2 regions of the Serratia sp. JSRIV002 genome follow, and region 1 is predicted to be linked to the other one. Evidence: riboswitches for the same ligand, from Rfam matches in the RefSeq annotation. Region 1 holds a riboswitch; the other holds the start of a gene.
The links. A riboswitch is a leader RNA that binds a small molecule or an ion and turns the genes downstream of it on or off. The one in region 1 is predicted to bind manganese.

Region 1 (6,773 bases):
TCAGGTTGCTCCTCCAGGCGTTACCGCTCACGTTGTTGACGTGGCAAAGGCGATCCGCGTCTGGAACAACCCGAAATATGCGGGTGAGCGCGTAATGCTGCTGTTCACCAATCCAACCGACGTTTGGCGTCTGGTAGAGGAAGGGGTGGATATCAAATCGGTGAATATCGGTGGTATGGCGTTCCGCCAGGGCAAAACCCAGGTGAATAACGCGGTGTCCGTCGATGAGAAAGACATCGAGGCGTTTAAGAAGTTAAACGAACGCGGGATTGAACTTGAAGTCCGTAAGGTCTCTTCCGACAGTCAGCTAAAAATGATGGACCTGATTAACAAACTCAATTAACGGCAACGTCGTTAATTTTTTTACTCAGAGCTGTTTGGTCATATAGGAGAAGTGCAATGGAGATCACCACTCTTCAGATTGTACTGATATTTATCGTTGCCTGTATCGCCGGGATGGGTTCCGTCCTGGATGAGTTTCAATTCCACCGCCCGTTAGTGGCCTGTACGCTGATTGGCTTCGTTCTCGGTGACATCAAAACCGGTATCATCATCGGCGGTACGCTGGAAATGATCGCACTGGGTTGGATGAACATCGGGGCTGCGGTTGCGCCCGATGCGGCGTTAGCGTCGATTATTTCCACCATTCTGGTTATCGCCGGTGGGCAAAACATCGGTGCCGGTATTGCTCTGGCGATCCCACTGGCAGCAGCAGGTCAGGTACTGACCATTATCGTGCGTACCATCACCGTGGCCTTCCAGCATGCGGCGGACAAAGCGGCAGAACGGGGTAACCTGAACGGTATTACCGTGATCCACATCGCGGCCCTGTTGGTACAGGCAATGCGTGTCGCTATTCCTGCGGTGATCGTGGCGGTCTCTGTCGGCACAGCTGGCGTCCACGCCCTGCTTAACTCAATTCCGGAAGTGGTCACAGGCGGTCTGAACATCGCCGGTGGCATGATCGTGGTAGTCGGTTACGCGATGGTCATCAACATGATGCGAGCCGGTTATCTGATGCCATTCTTCTACCTGGGCTTTGTTACCGCAGCCTTCACCAACTTTAACCTGGTCGCACTCGGTGTGATCGGCGTGGTGATGGCGGTGCTCTACATCCAGCTCAGCCCTAAATACAACAAGTCTCAGGTGGTTCAGGCCAACCCTGCCGGTGCCAACGACCTCGATAACGAATTGGACTAGGAATAGGTGAAAGAAATGGTTGATACAACGACTCAAAAGAAACTGACACCTGCCGATATTCGAGGCGTATTCGTACGCTCCAACCTGTTCCAGGGTTCATGGAACTTCGAACGTATGCAGGCGCTAGGTTTTTGTTTCTCGATGGTGCCGGTGATCCGTCGCCTGTATCCGGACAACAACGACGAACGCAAGCAGGCAATCAAACGCCATCTTGAGTTCTTCAATACGCAACCGTTCGTCGCAGCGCCAATACTTGGCGTTACCATGGCGATGGAAGAACAGCGTGCCAACGGCGCACCGATCGACGATGCGGCCATCAACGGCATCAAAGTAGGTCTGATGGGGCCACTGGCCGGCGTCGGTGACCCGATATTCTGGGGTACCGTTCGCCCGGTATTTGCCGCATTGGGTGCCGGTATTGCCATGAGTGGCAGCCTGCTCGGCCCGCTGTTGTTCTTCGTACTGTTTAACCTGGTACGCCTGTTGGTTCGTTACTACGGTGTCGCTTACGGTTATCAAAAAGGGGTCGATATCGTTAGCGATATGGGCGGTGGTTTCCTGCAAAAACTGACGGAAGGGGCGTCCATCCTCGGCCTGTTTGTCATGGGGGCTCTGGTTAACAAGTGGACGCACGTGAATATCCCGCTGGTGGTGTCAAAAATTACCGACCAGACCGGGCAAACCCACGTCACCACGGTACAAACCATCCTTGATCAGTTGATGCCTGGCTTGGTACCGCTACTGCTGACCTTCGGCTGTATGTGGCTACTGCGCAAGAAGGTCAACGCGCTGTGGATCATTATCGGCTTCTTCGCCATCGGTATCTTCGGTTACTGGATTGGTCTGTTAGGTCTGTAATAGCAATTGATAGCCGGGGGGCAACCCCCGGTTTTTTTATTTATGGAGTGGTGAGATGTCGCTGACCGATAGCGTAATACTGATTTTTATTCTGCTGATGCTGGCGTATGCGCTGTATGACGAGTTCGGCATGAACCTTCTGAAAGGAAAAACGCTGTTAAAGGTGCAGCTCAAGCGGGGTAACCGCCTGGACTGCCTGATCTTCGTCGGTCTGATCGCCATCCTGATCTACCGCAACCTGGTCGAGCAGGGAGCGCCGATAACTACCTACCTGCTAATTTCCCTGGCGTTGATGGCGGTATATATCTCCTATATCCGCAAGCCCAAAATGTTGTTTAAAACTACGGGCTTCTTCTATGCAAATGCGTTTATTGACTATCGACGCATCAAAGCCATGAATTTATCCGAAGACGGCATTCTGGTTATCGACTTAGAACAGCGCCGGTTATTAATCCAGGTTACGCACTTGGATGACCTGGAAAAAATCTATCATTTTTTCCTTGAAAATAAATGAGTTAAATCCACCTCACCCCATCCTGATTAATTAACAGTGTTTTTGTGGATAATTAATCAGCATGGCTGGTATTTTTCCTGCTTATTTTTTCCACACCATTGATGCAACTATCGCCATTATTACTCTCACCAAGCCCGCTAATGAAAATAAGTCTCAATTTCACCCAATACCCCGGTGAAATTAAACGTTGTCCGCAGCAAAAATATTATGGTATGGTTGCGCCGTCATTGGGGAGTAGCCGGTTTCTGGGGGAGTTTTAACCAGAAACGCCCGTATCAACATACTCGTTTCGTCAGCGAAACGTGGTGCGGGCAGCCAGGTAGGTTGGCGAGACCATAGGCACGTAACTCCGTCGTATGGTTGGGGGTGGGTTACGTGTATATGGAGCCACCCGGCCGAGACTATTTCAATGAACCTTTCCGCAACTCTTATCCTGGCTTTTGGCATGTCTATGGACGCGTTTGCCGCGTCGATCGGCAAAGGTGCCACTCTGCATCAACCGCGTTTTCGCGAAGCTATCCGTACCGGTCTGATCTTTGGCATCATTGAAGCCATTACCCCGCTTATCGGCTGGGGTATCGGGCTGTTTGCCAGCCAATACATCATGGAATGGGACCACTGGGTCGCCTTTAGCCTGCTGTTTATCCTTGGCGCACGCATGATCGTTGAAGGGGTGAAAAACAAGCCGGAAGAAGAGAAAGTCAATCGTCATGGTTTCTGGGTGCTGGTTGCTACGGCCATCGCCACCAGTCTGGATGCGATGGCAATCGGTGTGGGTCTGGCATTCCTACAGGTTAATATCCTGCATACCGCGATGGCGATAGGTATGGCGACCATGATCATGGCGACGCTGGGGATGATGGTTGGCCGGTTTATCGGCCCGCTGCTGGGCAAGCGCGCAGAAATTCTTGGCGGCGTGGTGTTGATCGGGATTGGCTTTAATATCCTGCTGGAGCACTTGGGCTACCTGGCTTAATCCTTGGCAGAGAAGAAGACTCCCTCACCCTAACCCTCTCCCCAAGGAGAGGGAACCGACCGAGTTCGTTGATCTTTCTGCGTAATACCTCAACTTTCTTGCTTTTACACCCTGGTTTCCGAAGCTACATTGGCCAATTACCTACTCTGTTCAGTTCCCTCGTCCTGTGGGAGTGGGTTGGGGTGAGCGGCGACCCGACGGTACAAGCGGATGGCGAAATCCGTCTCGCAGGCAAAGGTAGCCATGTCGAGCAAACCTTGCTGCACCTCCGGCGAAGCGCGCCAGGCAAACGGCGTCATCTGCAACAGATTGGCAGCCTGCTCACCCGGCAGCGCCATCGGATAAGCCAGTGACTCGGCCAATTCACAGCTGAAGCCCTCAAGCTGCTCATCATGCTCCGCATGCAATTGAACCTCCTGATAAACCTGCTGTTTTAGCTGATAAAGGTGACGCGGCCCCGGTGACACTGTCACCACCACCCCACCCGGCTTGACGACCCGCGCCAACTCCTCGGCTTTACAGGGGGCATAGATACGTAACACAGCATCGAGCGACGCGTCAGCAAACGGCAGGCGATGGCTGGAAGCCACGCAGAAAGAGACCGCCGGGTAGCGTTTGGCTGCCGAGCGGATAGCCACCTTGGCAACATCCAGGCCATACACCGCTACGGTCCGCTCCTGAGACAAGCGTGCCGCCACGGCGGCCGTGTAATAGCCTTCACCACAACCAATATCCAGCAGTGCCTGTGGCTCAATAGGCAAAGTGCTGGCTAACAGTTCAGCCACCCGCTGTTGCAACGGCTGGTAGTAGCCGCCGTCAAGAAATGCGCGGCGGGCCTGCATCATCTCGGCACTGTCACCCGGCTGTTTAGAACGCTTGTGTTGCACCGGCATTAAGTTGACGTACCCTTCTTTGGCACGGTCGAATTGATGGTTATTTTCGCAACGCCACTGTTGGTTTGCGAAATCAAGCGGTTGGAAGCACAGGGGGCACTGATAAGACATGGATGAGATCCCAGAGAGAGATGGCGCGGGTAGTCTAAAGAAGGCTGGTGTACGATGCAAGGCGGATGCCCATCTGCCACTAGCCAAGTAATCCAAAAGCTGGCTACACTGGATATCTCCTCTCAGCCACAGGCAAAAACGTTCTATGACCGACTATTCCCCGCTGCTCAGCGGCGTTCCTGGCATCGCTCATGGCTTTGGCAATAAAGGTGCCCTGCTGCCAACGCCGTTACAGCCCTTTCGCAATACGCTGCCTGAGAAAAAACAAGTACACGGTACTCGCATAGTCGATATCCATCAGGCGGGCCAGCAATGCGGTGAGGCCGATGGCTTCTTTACCCGTGAGCCAGGGATCCTGATCAGCGTATTAACCGCAGACTGCCTGCCGGTGATTTTCAGCCGTAAAGACGGTAGCGCCATTGCTGCGGTACATGCGGGCTGGCGCGGCCTGCTGGATGGCATTCTGGAGCAGATGGCCAAACGTATCGGCCAGGATGACGATACCGCCAACTGGTTGGCCTCCATCGGCCCCGCTGCGGGCGCTTGCTGCTATCAGGTTAACCAGGAGTTGGTCGAACAGTTTCAGCAGGCGCTGCCCTTGCCAGCAGAGCTGATCAGCCCGACCCAACGCCATCTGGATCTGGCCGCCATCGCCGTAAACAAGCTCAAAGCCTTGGGCTTCGCCGCAGTCGATCACGCAGGCTCTTGCACCATCTGCACGCTCAACAGCGACCCACGGCAGCCCCAGCGCTTTAAATACACCAGCTATCGCCGCAACAGCCATCGCCGCGCACAAGATCCCAACCATCCGGGGATTAAAGGCCGCAACCAGTATTCCGGCATCATCATCACCAGGTGATATTCATCGACGCCAGATACGAAAAAACCCGCACTAAGGCGGGTTTTTTGTTCAGCTGAAGCTGATTAGATTGCAGTAACGTTTACTGCAGATGGGCCTTTCTGGCCATCTTGGATTTCGAACTCAACGTTCTGGCCTTCAGCCAGGGTTTTGAAACCGTTACCCTGGATTGCAGAGAAGTGTACGAACACGTCTTTGCTGCCGTCAGCTGGGGTGATGAAACCGAAACCTTTAGACTCGTTGAACCACTTAACTTGACCTTTGATCTTTGCCATCTTGAGTATTTCCTTTGGATTGTTTAAACCGCCCGTAGGCGTTACATAGACAAACTAGAGTCGTTACTGCTTGAGGCACTAAGATAAGGATCGGCAGAGAAGCGGTATTCAACGCTAACGTCTTTACTCAGAACTTCTTTACTGAAAATGCCACACATATACAGAACTGTACCTCGTTTTACCCAAGTGCGTTATCACATACTCTGGAATCGATGGCAAGCCATTTTTAATCACTCATGGACGTGTCGCACATATTTGAAACGGTCAGCCGCAAGAATAGCTTAAATAGGGCAAAAGAGGTTGAAGCCTTGGCTATTTTCTGCTTTGTAAAGACGCCGCGCTGTACTCCGCGTGGCGCCTCAGTTTTAACAATTCTTTCAACTCGACAGCGAGCGATTTAGACCACATATAAGCCGCAGACAGGCCAAAGAACGTAAAAAAATTTGAATCTTTATGGAATTTTATATGCAACTATTGAATATCGAAGGCCGGGGGCCAAACGGCCCACTGATCCGACCTTTGGGGAGCAAAGCCTGTCATAGCAGGATAGTTATGCTTTGGCCACCGCAACAGAACCGTTCACTCGGGCCAAAACGCTCACACAGGCCAGTGCATAATCATGCAGCGAGCCAAATTTTGCACCAAGAATGTGCAACTGGACGAAATAGCCACCCCACCCTGCGGGTTTATATCCGTAGCTAAGTTAGTAAGGATAAAAAAAATATTAAAAATACCACCTAGCCACTCAGCAGCTATTTCCGCCGAAGATTAACGAAATCGCCAAGGCATTTTTTTCACTACTCTTGGCGTGACGGTTTTATCCATTACCCGCCGTAAACCCCGCAAAGCCGCACCACGCCCAGCGCCACCCGATGCGGGGTACGCCGCAACCCCATGATACTCATTAGGAGTTAGGGCTAACCTCCAGATGTTCACCAATCTTCAGCGGATAAAAACTGTGCTGCTCGACCCCGGCTTCGCGTAGTGCCAGGCTGAGTTGCACAGGTGGTTCATCCAACGACTCGTCGGCCAATTCAAACACGCCCCAATGGATAGGGATCACTCTGGGTTCATTCAATTGCTGATA
Region 2 (6,773 bases), 530 kb from region 1:
GGCAGCACTGACGGAAGATGACATGATAGATTGGCCAATCTTTTCTCGTTGGGTGGAACAACTCGCGGTTAGGTGTCCTCAAGTACGCGATAAAACGCCGCCGTTCCGCACCTTTGGCTATGCTGAATTTCCGGCTTCTGATACCAATTTGTACGACACTGCCAGCAGTCTGTTTCAGTTTAACCGTTCGCTGGCACTCAACCCTTTGACTCCAGTAGCGATCCTCCGCTTATTCAGCCAGTGCCAATTTGAGCCGTTGAGGCAAGAGGTAGCCCAGAATCCAGTCTTGCCTGCATGCTAATACGCCTGATGATAAAGTGGTGAAGTTCGCCGAAGAAGCGCAAGTCGCAAGACTGCTGACAACACCCAACAGGCTAAAAACGTAGGGGCGCTGCATGCTGCGCCCGCTTAGCAAACCAAGGATATCGAATGTCGAAGTTAATTTATTATGTTGCAGCATCTATGGATGGCTACATTGCCACCCAGGATCATGAGCTTGACTGGCTGACTAATTTTATTTTAGGCGATGATGCTACACCCTATGATGACTTCTACCAGAGTATTGGCGCAGTGATTATGGGAGGAAAAACATACAGCTGGATAATGGAGAATGCCCATGGCGACTGGCCTTATCAAGATGTTTCGGCGTTCATTTTGACAAGTCAGGATCTGGCAATACCGCAAGGCACAGGCATAAGTAAAGTTTGTGGCAATGCTAATGATATTGCCAGGCATGCAAAACTGGCGGCAAAAGGTAAGGATGTTTGGGTCGTTGGAGGGGGTAAGTCCGCTGCATTTTTCGCCGATGCTGGTGAATTGGACCAATTACATATCACAACCATTCCCGTATTTCTGGGTGAAGGGATCAAGATCCTACCAGTCAACCGTAACGTGGTTGTGACACCAGTGACCAACAGGTTTTTACAAAGTGGTGCGTTAGAAAGCGTGTTAACTATAAGAAAGTAGTGCCGATTAGACGCCGTGGAATGTGATCGGCGGATAAAACGCAGGCTATGTACGTCCTAAGAGCTGTAATGGCGGTAGCCCGCATCCGACCGTATGGCCTAGGGGAGCAAACCGGTCTGTTCGTAGTAGCGGATCATTTTGGCTGAAACGCCGGAGGACTTGGCTGCTTGACCGATATTCATCGTTCACTCCTTCATAGGGCTACAGTTAGCGTTATTGTCACTGGTCTCCCTCACCCCAGCCCTCTCCCCAAGGAGAGGGAGCTGATTCGGAGCTGCGGTCAGGTGTGGAGATCAACTTACACAGCCTCGAAGCTCCGGAGCTAAGGTAAACACTTGAATCCATTTGTAGCACGGTCGGTCCCCTCTCCCTGTGGGAGAGGGTTAGGGTGAGGGGCATCACCATGGCCCGACATCGGTCATTTACTTGCGGTAACGGGGATAATCTCCGCCCCGCTTTCCGCCGTCCCGCTAGAAGCCTCAACCGTCATCGGAGCCTGGAAGCGCTTAAGCCGCAGCGCGTTGCCGAGAACAAAGACGCTGGAGAGCGCCATCGCCGCCGCCGCGAAGATCGGCGAAAGCAAAGTGCCGTTCCATGGATAAAGCGCACCTGCCGCCACCGGGATCAGCACCGCGTTATAGGCAAAGGCCCAGAACAGGTTCTGTTTGATGTTGCGGATCGTCGCCTGGCTGAGTGCGATAGCGTTCGGCACCCCGCGCAGGTCGCCAGACATCAACACTACGTCGGCCGCCTCGATAGCTACATCGGTACCGGTGCCGATGGCTAGCCCTACGTCCGCTTCCGCCAACGCTGGGGCGTCGTTGATACCGTCCCCCACAAAGGCTACTCGCGCCCCGTTGGCCCGGAACTTTTTCAGCGCAGCAACCTTGCCGTCGGGCAATACCTCTGCCGCAACTTCATCAATACCGAGCTGTTTGGCGATCGCCGCCGCCGTTGCCGCATTGTCGCCGGTGATCATCGCCACTTTGAGGCCCAGCGCGTGCAGCGCCTTAATAGCCTCTGGCGTGGTTTCCTTGATCGGATCGGCAACCGCAATAATCGCCGCCAGACGACCGTCGATAGCGGCATAGAGCGGGCTCTTACCCTGTTCACCCAGGCGCTGGGCGGCAGACTTGAAGCTCGCCACATCAAGGCCAAGCTGCGTCATGAACCGATCCGCACCGACGGAGACCACCCTGCCATCAACCTTGGCCGTTACGCCAAAGCCCGGCACGGCGTCGAAGCCTTCAACGGGGGCCAGCGTGATGCCTTGCTGTTTGGCGGCCAGCACAATCGCTTCGGCGATCGGGTGCTCAGAGCGGGTTTCAACCGCCGCCACCAGAGCCAGCGCTTCGCTGTACTCAAAACCCTTGGCGGGAACGAGATCGGTGAGTTCTGGGCGTCCTTTGGTCAAGGTGCCAGTCTTGTCGAGAGCAATAACGCTCACATCACGCAGCGCCTGCAAGGCTTCCCCCTTGCGGAACAACACGCCAAGTTCAGCGGCGCGCCCGGTACCGACCATAATTGACGTCGGCGTAGCCAGCCCCATGGCGCACGGGCAAGCGATAATCAGCACCGCAACCGCATTCACCAACGCAAAGGTCAGCGCCGGATCCGGGCCGAAGATCAGCCAGACCAGGAACGTCAGCGCGGCGGCAGCCATCACTGCCGGTACAAACCACATGGTCACCTTATCGACCAGCGCCTGGATCGGTAGCTTGGAGCCCTGCGCTTCCTCAACCAGGCGGATGATCTGCGCCAGCACGGTATTGGCCCCAACCTTGGTGACGCGGAAGCTGAAAGCGCCGGTCTTGTTGATGGTGCCACCGACAACGGCAGCGCCTACGCCCTTCGATACGGGTAACGGCTCGCCGGTGATCATGCTCTCATCCACATAAGATGCCCCCTCGACGACCTCGCCATCGACAGGGATCTTCTCCCCTGGACGAACGAACACCACGTCACCTGTGGTCACCTGATCGAGCGGGATCTCAACGGTATCGCCGTTACGTTCAACGCGCGCGGTCTTTGCCTGAAGCCCGACCAGCCGTTTGATGGCCTGGCGCGAGCCTCCAACGTGCGCCCAAGCAGGATCAAGGTCACGATGACCGCGGCGGCTACGAAGTAAACGTTAGCGGTTCCCTTAGGCAGCACCTCGGGAATGAAAGTCGCCACCACCGAATAGCCGTACGCCGCTGCCGTACCCACCGACACCAGCGAGTTCATATCGGGAGCACCACGCAACAACGCCGGGATACCCTTGCGGAAAAAGCGCAGGCCCGGGCCGAACAGCACCAGGGTGGCGAGTACAAACTGTATATACCAGCTCGTCTGTTCACCTAAAACGCCTTGCACCCAATGGTGCATCGGGGGAATAAGGTGCGAGCCCATCTCAAGGATAAAGACCGGCAAAGTGAGAATGCCCGCAATCAGCAAAGAGCGGCGTAAGCCGCGCGCTTCATTCTCGCGGCGTTCGGTATCCTGATCGTTCACATTCGGCGTTTCGGCAGACAAACGATGTGCCTTGTAACCCGCCTGCACAACCGCCGCTTCAAGGTCAGCGGTGGAGATAACCCCGGCGAGGTGCCGTACCCGCGCACGCTCGGTCGCCAGGTTGACGCTGGCAGAGAGGACGCCTGGAAGTTGTGTCAATGCCTTCTCAACTCTTCCGACGCAGGATGCGCAGGTCATCTCTTCGATCGCCAGTTCCGTAGTCTCTTCACGGACGGCGTAACCGGCGCTCTCGATAGCACTAACGGTCGCTTGTAGATCGGCCACGCCGCTAAAGGTGACATCTGCCCGCTCGGTGGCAAGATTGACCGTAGCTGTTTGCACGCCAGGAACGGCTTTTAAAGCGCGTTCGACACGGCCAACGCACGATGCACAGGTCATTCCTTCGACCGGCAGGCTCAGACGAGCCGCTTGATTGGAACCTGATGGGACGAAAACGGAAGCCATGGTTCTACTCCTGGGAAGTTTCGGTAACAAAAAGCTTAAACCTTCCCACCAGGGGAAGGTCAAGGTCTGTTAGCAATCAGTTCCGTGGGGGAGTGAGCAGGGTTATCGCTTTGACCTACATCTGATTATTTAGCCGCTAAATGAGATTGAGGCGATAATATAAGCGAAATAGAAAGCCCCATTAATAAATAGCATCCACACTTTCAGATTTTTGTTTCTGGCGTTGATCCACAGCCAAAATGCCGATGAAAGCGTAATAAACACCCCGATCAGCACTTCATGCCGGGGTTGCCATGGCGTCAATAATATCCCGATGGCGGGTAATATGGTGCCTTGGAAAACCATTGCGCCGGTAATATTGCCTAATGCCAGAGTATCCTTCCCTTTGCGTATCCAGAGAATGCTGTTCACCTTCTCTGGCAATTCGGTAGCTATAGGAATGATAATCAATGACAGTAACAACACAGAGATGCCAAGCTTTTCCGATACTGCGGCAACGCCGTCTATAAAACCTAAAGCCCCCGCCACCAATACGCCCAAACCAATTAAAGTTTGCAGGATGATGGTGAATAGCGTGGTGGGCAATCCCACTCGGGATAAGAACATGACGTTATCTGCTGCGGTTCCATTGCCTTCAGCCACTAATTTTTTCGACGCGTGTAAGGTTTTTACCATGTAGGTGACATAAAGCAAGACCAACAACACGCTGACGCCCATCCTGGCGACTTTCATCTCTACAGGAATGAACAAGGCGATCGCGGCTAACACAAAAGCCAGCAGGAAGAAATGCGTATCCCGTATAAACCCGCTGGGCTCTGGGACGATTGCCCCGTTAATACCCCGCCGTCTTACCACAGCCAGCGCCATCAAAAAGACCGACAGCGTAGACAGCATCAGCGGCGCGCCCAATATCGCCCCTACGCCAATCTCTTCGTTAACATTAGCCGCTGACGTGCCGGCAACCAGGGCCAAAATGGGCACCATGGTTTCAGGTAAGGCGGTGCCAATGGCGGCAAAAAGCGAACCGGTTACCCCTTCAGAGATCTTCAACCTTTCGCCAAGGTGCTCCAGGGCATTGGTGAAAATTTCGGAGGCAATCAATATGACGACTAAAGATATTGCGAGTTGGAAAAATGACAGCGTCATCCTTTAGCCCTCAATTCGCCAGGCTTTTGGGTGAGGTTAGTTGAGGGTAAAGCAGCAAAAAGAGACATAATGGAAATACCGACTGGACGTAGCAAACCATGGTGTAATATTCCTCGTCCAATCCAAAAGAAATATTACCCCTATGGTCTCGCCAATCTGATCGACGGATGTGCCACAGCAAGTTGCTGAGTATGTTGACACATCCTCCTTCATGATGAAGGAAGGCTACTCCCCAAATGAGTGGGGCAAGCTTAGTCGAACTGTCATGGCGCTGTCAAAGTCAATTACTCTACCGGTCTTTCACCAGGCGCAGCATTTGATAAATCGTCATCAACCGCTGGACTAATTGCGTGTGGTTATTGGAGCGAATACGCTCGGGTAACTCGTTTAACCCTGCAGACAGCTGCACCAGGCCATAGCCATTTAGCGCCTTGGCCAGGATTTCCACCCGCTCAATCCCGCGCCCTCCTTGATGCCGGATCCCCTGCTGTAGCCACTGAGCCAGCAACGTTTCGGTGTCTGCCAACGCTTGCTGCATGCCTGAGCGCTGTTGCAGATCGGCCTGGCGCTCCATCGGGAAAGGCTCAGCCTCATCGGCACACAGCGAGAAAATCTGGGTGTCACTGGCGACGGCTAACGGCTCGATAATCAGTTTGCCTGACGCGATCTTCACCCTGCCTGAAATCAACCGCGGCGAAGTTGCTGGCGTGAGCATTGCCCTGGCCAATACCTCGATAGCTTGAGGGGCAGCACTATCGTAATTTAGTGACACCGTCACCAAATTATCATTACCAGCCTCTCCGCTTAAGAGTTCAAGCTGCAAGCACTGCAAGGCCGGGTCCCAGCACCAGTCGAGCACCTCGCTAACCGGTAAAATATGCAGCTGTTCGATCGGCTGTCTCGGGCGTACAAAATCCGGCAATGCCTGCTGGAGATGACGCTTCAGCGCTGCCGCATCAGGCTGCCTGAGCGGTTCCCCCAGCAGCTCCCACGCACGGGCAGAGAGCGGCAATACGCTGGTATATTGCTTACCGCTGGCAATGTCCAACGCTCCGTTTGCCCGGCGTTTGGCGGCATTGGTGATCACCTGGCAGGCCGCCAGTTTTTTTACCGGGTGGCCGGCAATCCTGCGGCTGCCTATCGGCGTCGCCACGCCTTGTGGATCGCTATTTCTAGGCCACTGGCGTTCGATCACCATCAGCGCTTGGGAGTCCGGGTCGGTGTAGATCAGATCCACCCCTTCCTGCTGCTCGTCGGCCCAATAACGTGCACCGAGTGACACCAGTTTCAGATGTTCCAGTTGGATCTCACCTTTGACGCCCAGACCAAGAATTTCAGCCGCTGGAAGGCGTGGTAAGCTCTGCTGCTGCGCCTGTTGGTCCATGCACCTGGCCGCGACTAGCCGGGCGGAAAGCCCGCTGATGCGCTGCAAGAATTCGACCGGATGATAGCGGCTTGAACGATTATGCTGATCGGCCATCCCTTGCTGAATATCTGCCAGGCTTTCGCTTACCCAGCGCCACTGAAGCTGCTGGGCATGGCGACTCACTTCCGCCATCAGCGGTTTGATGGCCCTCTCTGGCTGGCTGCTGCCGTCCGACCACAGTTTGAGCAGCAATTTATCCAACGACGTTTGTAATAGCACCGCCTCTGGCTGGTCAAATAAGGCGTTTGCCTGCGCCTGTTCACCGTCAGGCAAGCGG

Region 2: it holds a riboswitch for manganese, as region 1 does, so the genes downstream of both, KGP26_RS14235 (sodium:calcium antiporter) here and mntP (manganese efflux pump MntP) in region 1, are expected to answer to the same signal.

Annotation. Positions count from the first base shown of each region.
Region 1 is NZ_CP074143.1:3,536,243-3,543,015, forward strand. It holds gene manX (PTS mannose transporter subunit IIAB) at 1-343, shown strand, start outside; gene KGP26_RS16610 (PTS mannose/fructose/sorbose transporter subunit IIC) at 400-1,200, shown strand; gene KGP26_RS16615 (PTS mannose transporter subunit IID) at 1,216-2,058, shown strand; gene KGP26_RS16620 (DUF986 family protein) at 2,114-2,572, shown strand; yybP-ykoY riboswitch at 2,790-2,969, shown strand; gene mntP (manganese efflux pump MntP) at 2,982-3,548, shown strand; gene rlmA (23S rRNA (guanine(745)-N(1))-methyltransferase) at 3,686-4,552, opposite strand; gene pgeF (peptidoglycan editing factor PgeF) at 4,698-5,411, shown strand; gene cspE (transcription antiterminator/RNA stability regulator CspE) at 5,477-5,686, opposite strand; gene KGP26_RS16645 (DUF2627 domain-containing protein) at 5,728-5,844, opposite strand; gene KGP26_RS16650 (MBL fold metallo-hydrolase) at 6,591-6,773, opposite strand, start outside.
Region 2 is NZ_CP074143.1:3,009,908-3,016,680, forward strand. It holds gene KGP26_RS14215 (hypothetical protein) at 1-301, shown strand, start outside; gene KGP26_RS14220 (dihydrofolate reductase family protein) at 430-966, shown strand; partial or broken gene KGP26_RS14225 (MerR family DNA-binding transcriptional regulator) at 1,026-1,148, opposite strand; partial or broken gene KGP26_RS14230 (heavy metal translocating P-type ATPase) at 1,385-3,924, opposite strand; gene KGP26_RS14235 (sodium:calcium antiporter) at 4,054-5,070, opposite strand; yybP-ykoY riboswitch at 5,221-5,317, opposite strand; gene KGP26_RS14240 (SWIM zinc finger family protein) at 5,360-6,773, opposite strand, start outside.